2 linked regions of the Aggregicoccus sp. 17bor-14 genome follow. The protein of the gene in region 1 binds, or shares a complex with, the protein of each later gene. Links are inferred from orthologs where the notes say so. Each region holds a gene or a part of one and is shown in the gene's direction. Other genes may lie near its edges. The genes, in order: FGE12_RS00840 and smc.

The links.
Region 2: the proteins of FGE12_RS00840 (region 1) and smc are in contact, whole or in part, in a crystal structure (PDB 3ZGX), measured with the Bacillus subtilis proteins. The link is inferred for Aggregicoccus sp. 17bor-14 from one-to-one orthologs.

The regions. Positions count from the first base shown.
Region 1 is NZ_VJZZ01000001.1:178,406-185,665, reverse strand. Bases 1,644-4,628 are described here. They hold FGE12_RS00840 (segregation/condensation protein A), read left to right. Parts: upstream 1,644-2,696; coding sequence 2,697-3,560; downstream 3,561-4,628. Other genes in these bases: FGE12_RS00830 (pseudouridine synthase), read left to right, coding at 4,546-4,628; scpB (SMC-Scp complex subunit ScpB), read left to right, coding at 3,547-4,491; trpS (tryptophan--tRNA ligase), read left to right, coding at 1,644-2,526. Outside these bases: site-specific tyrosine recombinase XerD, read left to right, coding at 1-182; FGE12_RS00850 (DUF4388 domain-containing protein), read right to left, coding at 232-1,395; more of trpS, read left to right, coding at 1,516-1,643; more of FGE12_RS00830, read left to right, coding at 4,629-6,603; FGE12_RS00825 (HEAT repeat domain-containing protein), read left to right, coding at 6,685-7,260. UniProt on the Bacillus subtilis protein: Participates in chromosomal partition during cell division. May act via the formation of a condensin-like complex containing Smc and ScpB that pull DNA away from mid-cell into both cell halves.
Region 2 is NZ_VJZZ01000004.1:52,982-61,388, reverse strand. The notes cover bases 1-4,132. They hold smc (chromosome segregation protein SMC), read left to right. Parts: upstream 1-329; coding sequence 330-3,932; downstream 3,933-4,132. Other genes in these bases: FGE12_RS08965 (hypothetical protein), read right to left, coding at 4,016-4,132; FGE12_RS08975 (hypothetical protein), read right to left, coding at 1-140. Outside these bases: more of FGE12_RS08965, read right to left, coding at 4,133-5,215; FGE12_RS08960 (sigma 54-interacting transcriptional regulator), read right to left, coding at 5,253-6,626; FGE12_RS08955 (PilZ domain-containing protein), read left to right, coding at 6,726-7,052; FGE12_RS08950 (hypothetical protein), read right to left, coding at 7,058-7,492; grxC (glutaredoxin 3), read right to left, coding at 7,595-7,852; groL (chaperonin GroEL), read right to left, coding at 8,025-8,407. UniProt on the Bacillus subtilis protein: Required for chromosome condensation and partitioning.

The DNA.
Region 1 (7,260 bases):
AGATCTCCCCGCACAAGCTGCGCCACTCCTTCGCCACGCACCTGGTGGAGCGCGGCGCGGACCTGCGCGCCGTGCAGGCCATGCTCGGCCACGCGGACCTCGCCACCACGCAGATCTACACGCATGTGAACGGCGCGCGGCTGCGCTCGGTCTACGACAAGCACCACCCGCGCAGCGGCTGAGCTGCGGTTCGCCCGCTGCAGCGCTCCCACGCGGCGGGGAGCGCCCGGCTCAGCGCAGGGCCGGAATCCCGTACGGATCCGTGCGCCGGCGCGCCTGTGGCCCCGCGCCCTCCGGCGCGAGCCGCACGAGGCCCGCCGCCATCAGCCGCCTCAGGGCGCGCGAGGCCGCGAGCTCGCCCATCGCCGCGCTGCGCAGCGTCTGCGTGACGGAGCGGCCGCCGCGCAGCTTCGCGAAGAGGTAGAGGTCGTCCGCGGTGAGCTGCGCCGGCGCCGAGCGGGGCAGGGGCTCGAAGTGCAGCCGCCCTTCCAGCGCTCGCAGCTCCTCGGCGAGCGAGGCCGCGAGCCGCGCCTCCGCCTCCCGGTAGAGCGCCTGGGCCTCGGGCACCGGGGCGCGCTCCAGCGCCTGGGCGGCGAGCGCCACGGCGCTCTCGAAGCGCCCGGCGGCGAGGTGCCGGCGCGCGAGCGCGAGCAGCTCGGCGAGCGCCGCGGCCTCGCCCACGCGGCTTCCTGCATCCGTGCGCGGGGTGAGCGCGCCGCGGCGGTAGAGCTGCACCAGCCGCCGCGCGCAGAAGAGGGGTCCCTCGGCCGGGGCGGCGAGCAGCTCGTCCAGCGCGGCGCCCGCCTCGGCGAGCGCGAGCAGCCGCTCCTCCTCCTCACCCACGCCCTCCACCGCGAACTGGCGGTAGACGCGAAAGCGCGTGTCCGGGGCAGGGAAGAGCGCGCGGAAGACCCGCCACTCGCGCAGGCGCGCCACCGCGTCCCGGTGCAGCGAGCCCAGCGGGAGCCGCAGCTCCACGCCGCGCGCGAGCGCAGGCGCTCCGGGCGTGAACTCCAGCTCCCCGGACTGCCAGCCGTAGCTGTCGAAGAGGGCCTCGCGCGCCTTGTGCTCCAGCGCCTCCAGGAGCCGCGGCTGCTCCACGAAGCCGCGCTCGACGAGGAAGGCCCCGAAGGGCTGCCCCAGCGCCTCGGCGGCCTCGAAGGCGGCCGCCGCGCGCGCCGGCGCCAGCACGCCCAGGCGCACCAGCACCTGCGACAGGTGCTCCGTGGGGTCGCTCGAGCTCGACGCCACCAGCGCGCCCTCGCGGAAGTAGAAGCGCCGCACCGTGCCCCCGCGCTCCACGCGCAGGATGCCGTCCGTGAGCGTGCGCTCGAAGAGCGCGGGCACCAGCAGCTGCAGCCCGTAGCTCGCGAGGCTTCCCTTGAAGTGCTCCATGCAAGGCCGAAGGGTAGCCAACCCGGCGAGCGGTCTCAAGGAGCTGATCTTCCTACATATTTGCGCTCTTGCCGGAAGCGCCGTCGTGCGGGGTCCCTTTCGGTTAGGGTTGGCTGACCTATGCGGATCCTCTCCGGCGTCCAATCCTCGGGCCGACTGCACCTGGGCAACTACTACGGCGCCATCCGGCAGTTCGTGGAGCTGCAGCAGGAGGGCGAGGCCCTCTACTTCATCGCCAACCTCCACGCGCTCAACACCGTGCGCGACCCCCGGCTCGCCTCGGAGCTCACCCGCGAGACGGCGCTCGCCTTCCTCTCGCTCGGGGTGGACCCGAACAAGTCGCTGCTCTTCCGCCAGAGCGACGTGCCCGAGGTGACCGAGCTGTACTGGATCCTCGGCACCGTGGTGCCGCAGTCGCACCTGGAGCGCGCCCACAGCTACAAGGACAAGGTCGCGCGCGGCATCTCCCCGGACTTCGGGCTCTTCGCCTACCCGGTGCTGATGGCCGCGGACATCCTGCTCTACGGCTCGGACCTGGTGCCGGTGGGCAAGGACCAGGTGCAGCACATCGAGTTCGCGCGCGACTGGGCGACCAAGTTCAACGTCACCTACGTGCCCGGCTACGACCCGGCGGACCCCGAGGGGCGCAAGAGCAAGGCGCCCGGCATCCTCAAGCTGCCGGCCCCGCGCATCCAGGAGAACACCGCCATCATCCCCGGCGTGGACGGACAGAAAATGTCCAAGTCCTACGGCAACACCATCGAGATGTTCGGGGAGGAGAAGGAGGTCAAGAAGCGCATCATGGGCATCAAGACGGACTCCACCCCCGTGGAGGCGCCCAAGCCCACCCAGGACGCGCCCCTCTACCAGCTGCTGCAGGTGATGCTCCCGCCCTCCGAGTTCAAGGAGGTGGACGCCTCCTGGCGCGCGGGCGGCAAGGGCTACGGCGAGTACAAGAAGAAGCTGCTCGAGGCCTTCCACACCACCTTCGACGGGCCCCGCGCCCGCCGCGCCGAGCTGGTGGGAGACCCCGCCGAGCTCGAGCGCATCCTGCAGGCGGGCGCCGAGCGCGCGCGCGCCCTCGCGGCCCCCATCGTGGACCAGGTGCGCCGCGCAGTCGGCCTGCGCTGAAGCCTCGCGCTGACGGGCAGGCAGGCGCGGCAGGGGGCTGAACATTTGACCCCCCGGGGGGCCGCTGCTAGACACCCCCGCTTGGTGCGCGCAGGGGCCGGAAAATCGGGCCTTTGCGCGCACGTTCACCCCCAACCCGCTGCTTGCCGGGAGCCTGAGGACGTCACGGAGTGAGTGAAGGCCGTCGCGCTGCACCGCCCGACGAGGCGCTCAGCGAAGGAGACGCGCCGGCGTTGTCGCCGGCCGCCGCCTTCCGCGTTGCGCTGCCCAACTTCGAGGGGCCGCTCGATCTCCTGCTGCACCTCATCCGCGAGCACCGGGTCGACATCTTCGACATCCCGATCGCGCTGATCACCGAGAAGTACCTCGAGCAGCTCGAGCGGATGCGCGAGATCGATCTCGACATCGCGGGCGAGTTCCTGGTGATGGCCGCGACGCTCGGCCACATCAAGAGCCGCCTGCTCCTGCCGCGCCAGGAGGCCGCCCAGGCCGCGGAGAGCGTGGAGGCGCTCGAGGAGCAGCGCGACCCGCGCGCCGAGCTCGTGCGCCGCCTGCTCGACTACCAGAAGTACAAGGACGCGGCCGAGATGCTCGCGAAGCAGGACATCCTCGACCGCGACGTCTTCGCCCGGAAGGTCCCGGTCGAGGCCGTGCCCATCCCCGAGGAGGAGGTGGGCCTGCAGGAGTTCAGCGTCCTCAAGCTCATCGAGGCGCTCGACCGCGTCCTCGAGCGCCTGACGCCCAAGCTGCAGCACGAGGTCGTGCGCGAGACCTTCAGCATCAGCGAGGCCATCCTCAAGGTGGCGGAGAAGGTGCTCGCAGGTGGCAACCAGGCGAGCTTCGAGAGCCTCTTCGAGGACGTGCGCACCCGCCACCAGATCGTGGTGACCTTCCTGGCCATCCTCGAGATGTGCAAGCGCCGCCTGCTGCGCGTCTCCCAGGCCGAGGCGGGCCAGGACATCATCCTCACACCCAACGGCGACGCCCTGGAGCGCCTGGTGCCCACGGAGGTGGACGAGAGTGACTACCGGTAAGGATCCCGAGGGCGGCACCGGCGGCCCCAGCCCCTTCTCCGAGGAGGAGATCGCGGCCGTCACCGGCCCCGGCGGCGAGTCGGACCTGGACGACGTGGAGGCGGCCGCCATCGAGGAGGGCGGCCCCGACTTCGAGACCCCCTTCGAGAAGCTCGTCCAGAAGAGCCGCAAGCTCAGCGCGGAGCGCGTGCGCACCGTGGTGGAGAGCCTGCTCTTCGTCTCGGACAAGCCGCTCACGCTCGACCAGCTCTTCGAGAGCTCGGGCATCGACCGCGAGCTCATCACCAAGGCGCTGGATCAGCTCGGCGGCATCCACCGCGAGGGCATCAGCGGCATCGTGCTCTACGAGGTCGCGGGCGGCTGGCAGTTCCGCACCGATCCGCACTCCGCCGAGTACGTGCGCCGCTTCCTCCAGGTGAAGCCGCAGCGCCTCACGCGCGCCGCCGTGGAGACGCTCGCGATCATCGCCTACCGCCAGCCCGTCACCCGCCCCGAGGTGGAGGACATCCGCGGCGTGGACTGCGGCGCGGTCCTCAAGGCGCTCCTGGATCGCAAGCTGGTGAAGATCCTCGGCAAGAAGGAGGAGGTGGGCCGCCCCATCCTCTACGGCACCACCCGCGAGTTCCTCGAGTTCTTCGCGCTCAAGGACCTGAGCAGCCTGCCCACCCTGCGCGAGTTCCACGAGCTCACCCAGGAGCACCAGGACATTGTAGAGAAGGAGAGCGGACCCCGTCCTACTGCCGCGGGCACCGTGGAGACCCTTGCGGACCCGGAGTTCCAGGCCCGCATGGAGAAGAGCACCCAGGCGAGCGAGGCCGCCCTCGAGATCCTCGAGGAGGCGCTCGCCGCCGCAGAGAAGACCCAGAAGGCGAGTGCCTCCGCGCTCGCCGCCCAGACTCCGGCCGAACCGCCGGAACCCAAGCCCGAGTAGAAGGGCCGCAATGCCCCCGCGAGAGCGGGCGCCCAGAGAGAAGAGCGCAACATCATGGCCGAAAGACTGCAGAAGTACCTCGCCCGCGCGGGCGTCGCCTCCCGTCGTCACGCCGAGGAGCTGATCACCGCGGGCCGCGTGAAGGTGAACAACCAGACCATCACCGAGCTCGGCAGCCGTGTGGAGCCCGGCACCGACCTCGTCTCCGTGGACGGCAAGCTCGTGCAGCCGCCCGAGAAGTCCTCGTACTACCTGCTCTACAAGCCCACCGGCGTGGTCACCACGCTCTCGGACCCGCAGGGCCGGCCCACCGTCGCGGACTACATCGCGGATACGGACAAGCGCCTCTTCCCCGTCGGCCGCCTCGACTACGACGCCGAGGGCGCGCTGCTCTTCACGGACGACGGTGCGCTCGCGCACAAGCTCACCCACCCGAGCTTCCAGGTGCCGCGCACCTACCTCACCAAGGTGAAGGGCGTGCCGGATACGGCCACGCTCGAGAAGCTGCGCGGCGGCGTGCGGCTCGAGGACGGCATGGCCACGCCCGTCTCGGTCGACGTGCACGAGAAGGCGGAGGCCAACACCTGGCTGCGGATCGTGGTCGCCGAGGGGCGGCCCCACCTCATCAAGCGCCTGTGCGCCGCGGTCGGTCACCCCGTGCTTCGCCTCTACCGCCCCAACTACGCCGGCGTGAACGTGGAGGGGCTGCGCCCCGGGCAGCTGCGCACGCTCACCGGCCAGGAGATCCGCCTCCTCAACGAGGTGGCCGAGGGCCGCGCCGAGGCGCCCAACCCCAAGAGCTTCAAGCTGCCGCCGCGCCGCCATGGCCGCGCGGCGCCGGGCTTCGAGACCTTCGATGGGGATGACGGCGCCGAGGACGGTGACGAGGCCGCGCCGCCGCCTGCGCGCCGGCCCGCCGCGGGTGCACCCGCCAGGGGCCGCGCGGAGGGTGGCAGTCGTCCGGCCTTCAGCGCGGGGCGCCGCGGGCTCGAGAGCGAGGCGCCCGTGCGCAAGAGCACCGGCGAGCGCGCGGCCGAGGCGCTCGGCCGCGGCATGGAGGAGGAGGCCCGGCCGGCGCGCAAGAGCTTCGGCGGCGGCGAGCGGCCCGCGCGCAAGGGCTTTGGGGCAGGCGGCGATCGCCCCGCTCGCGGTGGGTTCGGCGGTGGCTCGGAGCGCCCGGCGCGCAAGAGCTTCGGGGGAGACGAGCGCCCGTCTCGCGGTGGCTTCGGCGGCGGCTCGGAGCGCCCTGCGCGCAAGAGCTTCGGTGGAGACGAGCGCCCGGCGCGCAAGAGCTTCGGGGGCGACGAGCGTCCGGCTCGCAAGAGCTTCGGGGGCAATGAGCGTCCATCGCGCGGCGGCTTCGGGGGCTCCGAGCGCAAGAGCTTCGGTGGCGGCTCCGAGCGTCCGGCGCGTGGTGGCTTCGGTGGCGGCGCGGAGCGCAAGAGCTTCGGTGGCTCCGAGCGTCCGTCTCGCGGCGGTGACGAGCGGCCCGGCCGTCGGGGCTTCGAGGGTGGCTCGGAGCGGCCCGCCCGCAAGAGCTTCGGCGGTGGCGACGAGCGGCCCGCCCGCAAGAGCTTCGGCGCTGGCGACGAGCGGCCTGCGCGCAAGAGCTTCGGCGGTGGCGACGAGCGGCCCACGCGCCGTGCCTTCGCGGGCGACGATCGGCCCGCGCGCGGCGGCGCTGAGCGGCCCACGCGCCGTGCCTTCGCGGGCGATGACCGGCCCGCGCGCGGCGGCGACGACCGTCCGGCGCGCAAGCCCTTCGGCGGCGGGGCAGGGCGCGGGGGCTTCGGTTCCGAGGACCGTCCTGCGCGCCGCAGCTTCGGCGGTGCCCCGGAGCGCGCGCCGCGCGGCGGCGGTGAGCGGGGCGAGCGTCCTGCGCGGGGCGGCTCCGGCGGGGGCGAGCGGCCTCAGCGCGGTGGCGCGGGCGGCAGCGAGCGCCCTGCGCGCAAGGGCTTCGGCGCGGCGGGCGGGCGGGCCGAGGGCGGAGATCGCCCGGGTTTCACCGACTGGCGCGAGCGCAAGTCCCAGGGCCCCGCGCGCTGGACGACGGACCGGCCGCGGCCGGGTGGCAACCGCCCCCGTCCCGGCGGCCCGCGCAAGCCCCGCTGAGGCGGGCGCGCGGCATGCGCTGAGCAGCGACGCATTGATATAACCCGGGGGCTGCGAGAAGCCCCCAACCACCGGTGACCGATGCGAACCCGCGCGTGCTCCACTCTCGTCCTGGCCCTGCTCCTCTGCGCCAGCTGCGGCCGGGGGCGGGACCAGCTCCTCGCGGACCTGCAGAGCCCGCGTCCCGAGACGCGCGCGCAGGCCGTGAAGGAGCTCGCGAAGCAGGGGCGCGCCGAGGATCTCGCGCTCTTCACGCAGGCCGCGAAGGACCTCACCCCGGTGGTGCGCAGCGAGGCCGCCGTGGCGCTGGGCAGCAGCCAGGACCCGCGCGTCGTGGACCTGCTCGGCGAGCTGCTCGAGGACCCCGACGAGGAGGTGCAGAGCCGCGCCGCCATGTCGCTCTCCGAGGTGAAGGGGGACAAGGCGAAGGCCTACCTCACGCTGCAGTACGCGCGGCGCGGCCCGCGCACGCGCCAGGCCATCGTCCAGGCGCTCCGCGCAGCCAGCGTGCCCAACCCCATGACCACGGCCGTCGCGGCCGAGTCGCACGCCATCTGGGATCGCAACCTGCTCACCCTGAACGAGGGCTCGCTCGCCGAGCGCGTGGGGGCTGCCGAGGAGCTGGGCAAGAGCGGCAAGCCCGAGGCCGTGGACCGC
Region 2 (8,407 bases), on another replicon or contig:
GCCGCCGCAGGAGCCGGGGCTGCCTGGATGAGCAGCGAGAGAGCGAGCAGGGGCGTGTACGTGGGCTTCCTCCTGAAAGATTCAGGGGAAGGTAGGGTGCACGCGCAGCATTTCAACCCGCGCCGTCGGGCAGCGAGCACTCCACTCCGGCTACCCGAAGGGCGCACCAGGGCGCGTGGGAAACGGCCACGCATGTAGGGTCATGCCTCGTCATGCTTGATCGTCCGAAATTCGGCGTGTTACTCCTGCGAGCGCCGCGCGGGCCGATTTTTCGGCCTCCGGCGCGCCCCCACATCTCTCGCCCCGCCTCCTAGAGGAGCTCACAAGGCATGCGAATCAAGCGCCTGGACATCACCGGCTTCAAGTCGTTCATGGAGCGGAGCGTGTTCAGCTTCGACGATGGGGTCACCGGCATCGTCGGCCCCAACGGCTGCGGCAAGAGCAACGTGGTGGACTCCATCCGCTGGGTGATGGGCGAGCAGAGCGCGAAGAACCTGCGCGGCCGCGGCATGGAGGACGTCATCTTCAACGGCTCCGAGTCCAAGGCGCCGCTGTCGATGGCCGAGGTGAGCCTCACCTTCCACGTGGACGAGGGCGACCAGCTCGCGCCCCAGTACCAGGGCTTCCCCGAGATCACGGTCACCCGCCGCCTCTTCCGCAGCGGCGAGAGCGAGTACCTCATCAACAAGACCGTGTGCCGCCTGCTCGACATCACCGAGCTGTTCCTCGGCACCGGCGTGGGCACCCGCGCCTACTCCATCATCGAGCAGGGCCGCGTGGGCCTCATCGTGTCCTCGAAGCCCGAGGATCGCCGCAGCCTCATCGAGGAGGCGGCCGGCATCACCAAGTACAAGGCGCGGCGCAAGGCGGCCGAGCGCAAGATGGAGGCCACCGAGGCGAACCTCCTGCGCGTGACCGACATCACCAACGAGCTGGAGAAGCGGCTCGACACGCTCGCGCGCCAGGCGAAGAAGGCCGAGAAGTACCGCAAGCTCAAGAGCCAGATGCGCGAGATCGAGCTGCACTCGGCGAGCCACCGCTACCTCGAGCTGCAGGCGGAGAAGAAGGTGCTGCAGGCGCGCCTCGAGAACCTGGGCGGCGAGGAGAAGGAGAGCCTCGAGCGCGTGCGCGAGCTGGAGCAGACCATCGCCCAGCGCCGCGGGGAGATCGAGGCCGAGGCGGCCGCGCTGCAGGCCCTGGCCGAGCAGGTGCACGGCCTGGAGAGCGCCGTGCAGCGCGACGACCAGGACCTCTCCTACTGGCGCAAGGACCTGGAGGAGACGGGCGCGCGCGTGGCCGCGAGTCAGGCCGAGCTGGACGCGCTGCTCGCGCGCCAGGCCGAGGTCGAGGGCACGCTGGGCGCGCGCGAGGCCGAGCTGAGCGGCATCGCCGGGGCGTGGAAGGAGGACGAGGTCGCGATGCAGGTGGCGCAGGAGGAGCTGCGCCGCGCCACCCAGCTGCAGACCGAGATCGCCCTGCGCCTCGAGCAGGAGCGCCAGGCGCTGGTGGGGGTGGCCACCCGGCTCGCCAACCACGAGAACAACCTGGTGAACCTCGCCCGCCAGCGCGCGGACCTCGAGACCCGGCGCGCGAAGAACCGCGGCGAGGCGGAGGGCCTGCGCGAGCAGGAGCGCGAGCTGGACGCCGCGCGCGCGGACGTGGCCCGGCGCGTGGAGGAGAGCCGCCAGCTCGCCCACGAGCTCGCCGAGCGCAAGGGGCACGAGGAGGAGGCCCTGGTGCGCACCCGCGAGGCCTTCGCGGAGAACGAGATCCAGGTCATCTCCCTGCGCGAGGAGCTGAGCGACAAGCGCAGCCGGCTGGGCAGCCTGCAGGACATCCAGAAGAACTACGACGGCTTCGACCGCGGCGTGCGCGCGGTGATGCTGCGCGCGGGCAGCGCCGCGCGCGAGCAGGGCATCTTCGGCCTCGTCGCGGACGTCATCTCCGTGTCCGCGCGCTACGAGCGCGCGGTGGAGGCGGCGCTCGGCGAGCGGCTGCAGCACGTGGTGGTGGAGAGCCGCGAGCGCGGCTTCGAGCTGGTGGAGTACCTGCGCGACCTCTCCGAGGGGCGCGGCTCCTTCCTGCCCGTGCCGCGCACGGAGAGCCCCATCGCGGCGCCGGACCTCTCGCGGCGCGGCGTGCTCGCGGCCGCCTTCGGCGAGGTGACGTGTGAGGAGCCCCTGCGCCCGGTGGTGCAGGCGCTGCTGGGCAACGTGGTCATCGTGCAGGACCTGGCGACCGCGCGCGCCTACGCGGGCGACGGGGACGGGGAGGGCGCGGGCTACACCCTGGTCACGCTGGAGGGCGAGGTGTTCCGCCCGGACGGCACCCTCACCGGCGGCACGCTCGAGGGCGCGGCGGTGGGCGCGCTGCAGAAGAAGCGCGAGATCCAGGAGCTCTCCGCCGAGGTCGCGCGGGTGGAGGAGCGCTACAACGAGATCCTCACCCGCCACTACGCCCTGCAGAAGCAGATGGGCCACGCGGAAGGGGTGCTCAAGGGGCTCGCGAAGAACCAGCACGCCGAGGAGCTGAACCTCGCGAGCCAGGAGAAGGACCTGCACAAGGCGGGCGAGGACCTCGCGCGCATCCGCGAGCGGCTCGCCCAGCTGGACACCGAGGAGGGCCAGCTCGCCCACGCGCACCAGGCGCTGGTGCACGAGGAGGAGAGCAGCCGCGGCGAGGTGGCCCACGGCCAGGCGGACCGCGAGGCGCGCGAGGAGAAGGTGCGCCAGATGACCGCGGAGCTGGAGACCCTGCGCCACCGCGCGGACACGCTCTCCAACGAGCTCACCGCGCTGCGGGTGAAGGTGGCCGCGGGCAGCGAGCGCGGCGAGGCGGCGCGCAAGGAGCTGGAGAGCCTGCTCTCGCAGAAGGCCGAGATGGGGGCCCGGGTGCAGCGGCTGCAGGCCGCGGTGGGCGAGGGCTCCTCCCGCGTGGAGGACCTCAAGGCCCGCATGGCGGAGACCGAGGCCGCGTGCAGCGGGCGCCGCGAGGAGTACCGCGCGGGGCAGGAGAGCCTGGAGGGGCGCCGCAGTGCGCACGCCCTCTCGAGCGGCGAGGTGCGCGAGCAGGAGAACGCGCTGCGCGAGCTGCGCACCCGCGTGGACTCGCTCATCCAGGGGCTGAGCGCGAGCTCGCTCAAGGAGCGCGAGATCGAGCTGGAGCTCACCCACCTGGTGGAGGGCATCCGCGAGCGCCACCTGGTGGAGCTGGGCCAGGAGCTGCACCGCTTCCACCTGCTCGCCCCGCTCGCCCCCGAGACGGAAGGCGAGCTCAAGGACCTGCGCGCGCAGCTCGAGCGCATGGGGGAGATCAACCTCACGGCGATCGAGGAGCACGCGGAGCTGGAGAAGCGCTTCCGCTTCCTCAGCGAGCAGAAGAAGGACCTCACCGGCTCCATCGAGCAGCTGCGCGAGGCGATCGTGAAGATCGACGCCACCAGCCGCGAGCGCTTCAAGCAGACCTTCGACGTGGTGAACGAGAAGTTCCAGGCCATCTTCCCGCGCCTCTTCGGCGGGGGCCGCGCGAGCCTCATCCTCACCGACGAGGGCCCCGGCGCGGAGCAGGGCGTGGAGATCGTCAGCCAGCCGCCCGGCAAGAAGCTGCAGAGCGTGAACTTGCTCTCCGGCGGCGAGAAGGCGCTCACCGCCGTGGCGCTCATCTTCGCCATCTTCCTCATCAAGCCCACCCCCTTCTGCCTCCTGGACGAGGTGGACGCGCCGCTCGATGAGGGCAACGTGGGCCGCTACAACGACATGGTGAAGGAGATGAGCAAGCAGTCGCAGTTCATCCTCATCACCCACAACAAGCGCACCATGGAGGTCGCCGACACGCTCTACGGCGTCACCATGGAGGAGCCCGGCATCTCCAAGCTCGTCAGCGTGAAGCTGAAGGAGGCCGCGGCCGCCAACGACAACGCCTCGGCCGCCTAGGCCCCCGGGCGCTGGAACGAGAAAGGGCGCGGCCCCCGAGTCGGGTGCCGCGCCCTTCGTGCTTCAGGAGCTCGCGCTCGAAGCTACTTCTGCTTGTAGCTCACCTTCGGGCACACCTTCTGGTCCGCCACCTTCGCGGCCTGCGCCTCGGCGAGGTCCTTCTTGGCGGTGTCCACCTGGGCCTGCGCCGGGGCCTCGACCTCGCCCCACGCCGGGTCCTTCGCCTTGCTCTCCTGCACGAAGGCGAGGGTGCGGTCCGCGAGCTCGCCCTGCTTCGTCAGCGAGGCGATCCAGGTGTCGTCCGCCTTCACCAGGGCGGCGCACTTGTCCACCAGCTCCTGGGGGTTCACCTTCTTGGGGTTCGCCTTGTAGGCGACCACGGCCGCGTCGTAGGTGGTGACCGCGTTCACGCGGCTGCCCACCGCCATGGCCACGTCCGCCACGCGCTGGCCGCGCACCGCGTCCAGGTGGGTGAAGCGCAGGTCCTCGGCGAGGCCCGCCGCCGCCTCACCGGCGTTGGAGTTGATGGCGAAGAAGGGGTAGGCCGGCAGCTTCGTCTCCGCGTCGGTGGCGGTGAAGTCCAGCGCCTGCAGCTTCTGGGTGAGGCAGGCGGTGAGCTTCTCGGCGCCCGGCGCCGGCTCGAAGGCGGGGGGCGAGAGCTTCGTCGCCTTCGCCGGCAGGTCCAGCGCCACCTTCAGCTCGGGCGGCACGCTGTCCTGGTAGTCCGCGTAGCACTCGCAGAAGTGCGGCTGGTTCAGGCGGATGGTGCCCGCGATGTCGCTGGCCGGGTTGATGCCCATGGTGACGGCCGGAGCGCGGCCGCCGTGGACGATCTCGGCCTGGGCCGTCACCGGCTGGGCGCCGGCGGGCAGGGGCTTGAGCGGGATGCGCTCGGCGAGCACCTTCTCCACGCAGGCGGTGCCGGTCGGGGTCATGTTGTCACCGGACACGGCGAACTTCGCCTGGGTCTGGTCCACGGTGGCGTTCACCACCACGCGGGTGGTCTCCGCGGGCCCGCGGTTCTTCGGGTCCACGAGGCACTCGAGCACCTGCGGGCGGGTGGCGACCACGGCCCCGATGATGCCCGGCTGGTTCGCCGGCTCCGGCGCCTTCAGCGGGCGCGGGTTGCAGGTGGCCAGGTCGAAGTAGGTGAGGTTGTTGAGCCGGGCCCGGGTCTCCTTCGAGACGGGAGCGCCCTGGGTGTTCCCCTCGGGGGCCTTCTGCTTGCTCGCGCAAGCGGCGACGGACAGTGCGAATGCGGCGACGGCGAGACGACGGAACATGGTTCCCTCCTGGCCCTGAGAGGCCACTAGCGGGCGATCACTTATCAAGGTCTTCGGCATTCTTGAGTTCCTTGATGCGAAGGCCGTTCTTCTTCAACAACCGGTAGAGGCTCTGCATCGACAGCCCGGTACGCTCCTCTGCCCGCGGCATATCGAAGCCGACCTCCCTCATCACCTCGGCGAAGTAGTGGCGCTCGAACTGCGCGAGCACCCGGTCCTTCGCCTCGTGGTACGACAGCTTGCACAGCCCCGGGGTACGTGCCCCGGCCAGCGTCGCGTCCTGCGCGCCCGGCCCCCGCGCGAGCAGCGCGCGGGCCGCCTCGGGAGCCTCTCCCGCGGCCTCCAGCGCGCCGCTCCCCTCGAGCACGTTGCGCAGCTCGCGCACGTTGCCCGGCCAGTCGTAGCCCTCGAGCAGCGCGAGCAGGGCAGGGGGAAGCGCTCCGGGGCCTCCGCGCTCCTCGCCCAGCGCCCGCGCGAGCAGGGGCAGGTCCTCGCGCCGCGCGCGCAGGGGCGGCAGGCGCACGCGCAGCCCCGCGAGCCGGTGGTAGAGGTCCTCGCGGAAGCGGCCGCGGCGCACCTCTTCCTCGAGGTTCTTCTGGGTGGTGGCCACCAGGCGCAGGTCCACGCGGGCCCCCCTCCCGGGCACCTCGCGCGCCTCCAGCGCCCGCACCAGCCGCGCCTGCAGCGAGAGCGGCACCTCGCCCACCTCGTCCAGCACCAGGGTGCCGCCGCGCGCGGCCTCCAGCGCGCCCACGAAGGCCGGGGGCGCGTCCGGGCCCGGCCCGGCCGGAGCGCCGAACAGCTCGCGCTCGGCGGCCGGCGGCAGGAGCGCACAGTCCAGCACGTGGAAGGGGCCCCGCTGGCGCAGGGAGTGCTGGTGCACGGCGCGCGCGGCGAGCTCCTTGCCGGTGCCCGTCTCGCCCTCGATGAGCAGGCTCAGGTCCTCGTGCGCCGCGGCGTGGCGCAGCAGGGCGAAGGCGTGGCGCATGCGCTCGCTCGCGCCCACCAGCTGCCCGAAGCGCGCGTCCGCGCTCAGCTCGAGCTCGCGCGCGCCGGTCTCCCCGCGCACGAGCAAGCGGGTCGCGCCCAGCTGCAGGCGCTCGCCGGGCTGCAGCGGGGCGTGGAGCACGCCGCGCCCCTCGAGCAGCGTGCCGTTGCGGCTGCCCAGGTCGCGCACGCGCAGGCCGCGCGCATCGCGCTCGAGCTCCACGTGGCGGCGGCTCACGGTGGGGTCGCTGAGGACGAGGTCGTTGTCCTCGCCGCTGCCCACGCGCAGCAGGTCCTCGGAGGTCTCCACCCGCAGGCCCGCGTCCGGCCCGGCGAGCACCTCCACGGCCCAGGTGGCCACGCGCACGCGCGGAGGCGGGAGGGGGGCGCGCAGCGACTGCGTCTGGGGTTGCTGGTCCGCCATCGGCCTCGGAGCCCTCCCTCCGCGTCGGGCCCGCCCCTCGAGGGAGGGGTCGGGCGCCTGCTTGCGCACACGCGGGTACCTGTTTACGGGTGAGAGCACATGGCGGGCAAGACAAACAGTCGACACACGCAGCGCGTCACGCTCGCGAGCCCCGCGCGGCTCGAGGGCCCCCGGGGCCCGGTGCGCGGCACCTGCCGCTCCCTGAGCCAGGGCGGGCTCTACTTCCTCGGGGCGCAGCTGCCCCTGGGCCAGCAGCTCTCGCTCGCCGTCGAGCTGCCGCGGCTGGGGCGGGTGGAGGCCGTGGGCGAGGTGCGCTACCACCACGCCTCGCTCGAGGGGCAGGGCATGGGGCTGCGCTTCACGCGCCTGGGCCAGGACAGCCTCGCGCGCATCCAGGACTTCGTGGCCAGCGTGGGCGCGGGGTAGGGCGCTCAGTACTTCGCTGGCGCGTCACTCGCGGGGAAGGACTCCTTGGACATCTCGTCCTCCACGGAGTCGCTGCGGTGGCCGGCGTCCCCCAGCGTCCCGCCGCTCTTCACGCTGGCGTTCGTCTGGCTCTTGCTCTCGCGCACCGGGGTGGACTTGGCGCGGCTCTTCTTGCCGCTGCTGGAGCTGCTGCCCGAAGCTCCGGCCGACGCGCCCTCCATCTGGCCCAGCTTCGCGCCGAGCAGGTTCTTCGCGCGCTCGGCGAGGTCGCGGTTCTGCTCCTGGCAGTCGCGGAAGAACTCCTCGAGCTCGCGGTCACCGGCCTCCTGCGCATCCCGGATGTACTGGTCGCAGGCGTCCGCCCCCTTGAGGGAGTGGTACAGGTTGCTCACCAGGTTGTAGGTGACGTCCCGGGCTCCGGTCTTCTGCTCGCTCGCCATGTCGTGCGCTCCGTTCGCGTGGGTGGGGGCAAATGCTTTGCCCTCCAAGGTAGGCACGCGGGAGCGCAGGCTGCGGGCGAGCGGGGGTGCTCGCCCGGACGCTCAGGCGCCGAGCATCGGGTCCAGGCGGCCCTCGGAGTCGAGGCGCGCGAGGTCGCTGTAGCCACCCACGTGGGTGTCCCCGATGAAGATCTGGGGCACCGTGCGCTGGCCGCCGCTCATCTCCACGAGCTTCGTGCGCGCGGCGTCGTCACCGGTGACGTCCACCTCCTGGTAGTCCACGCCCTTGCGCTTGAGCAGGTCCTTCGCGCGGACGCAAAAGCCGCAGTAGGTGGTGGTGAAGATCTTCACTGGCTTCACGGTGCTGCCTCCTGGAGTGGGGATGAAAAGAGGGGGATCGGGTGAAAGCTAAGGGTCCGGGCGCGGGCGTGCCACGCTCGCGTGAGGGCCCCAGAGCCGGAAAAACAGACGGCCCCCGGCTCGAGGAGCCGGAGGCCGTCTTGAGATGCGTGAGGCAGGAAAGGGGTGCGACTTACATCCCCATGCCGCCCATACCGCCCATGCCGCCCATGCCGCCGGCGGGCATGCCCTTGGCGTCGTCGTCCTTCGGGCGGTCGGCGACCATCGCCTCGGTGGTGAGCATGAGGGAGGCCACGGACGCCGCGTTCTGCAGCGCGTAGCGGCTCACCTTGGCCGGGTCGATGACGCCCGCGGCGAGCAGGTCCTCGTAGACGCCGGTCGCGGCGTTGAAGCCGAACGAGCCGGAGCCCTCGCGCACCTTGTTCACGATCACGCTGCCCTCGAGGCCGCCGTTGCCCACGATCTGGCGCAGGGGCTCCTCGACCGAGCGGCGGATGATGTCCACGCCGAACTTCTCACCCTCGTCCACCTTGAGGGTGTCCAGCGCCTTGGAGC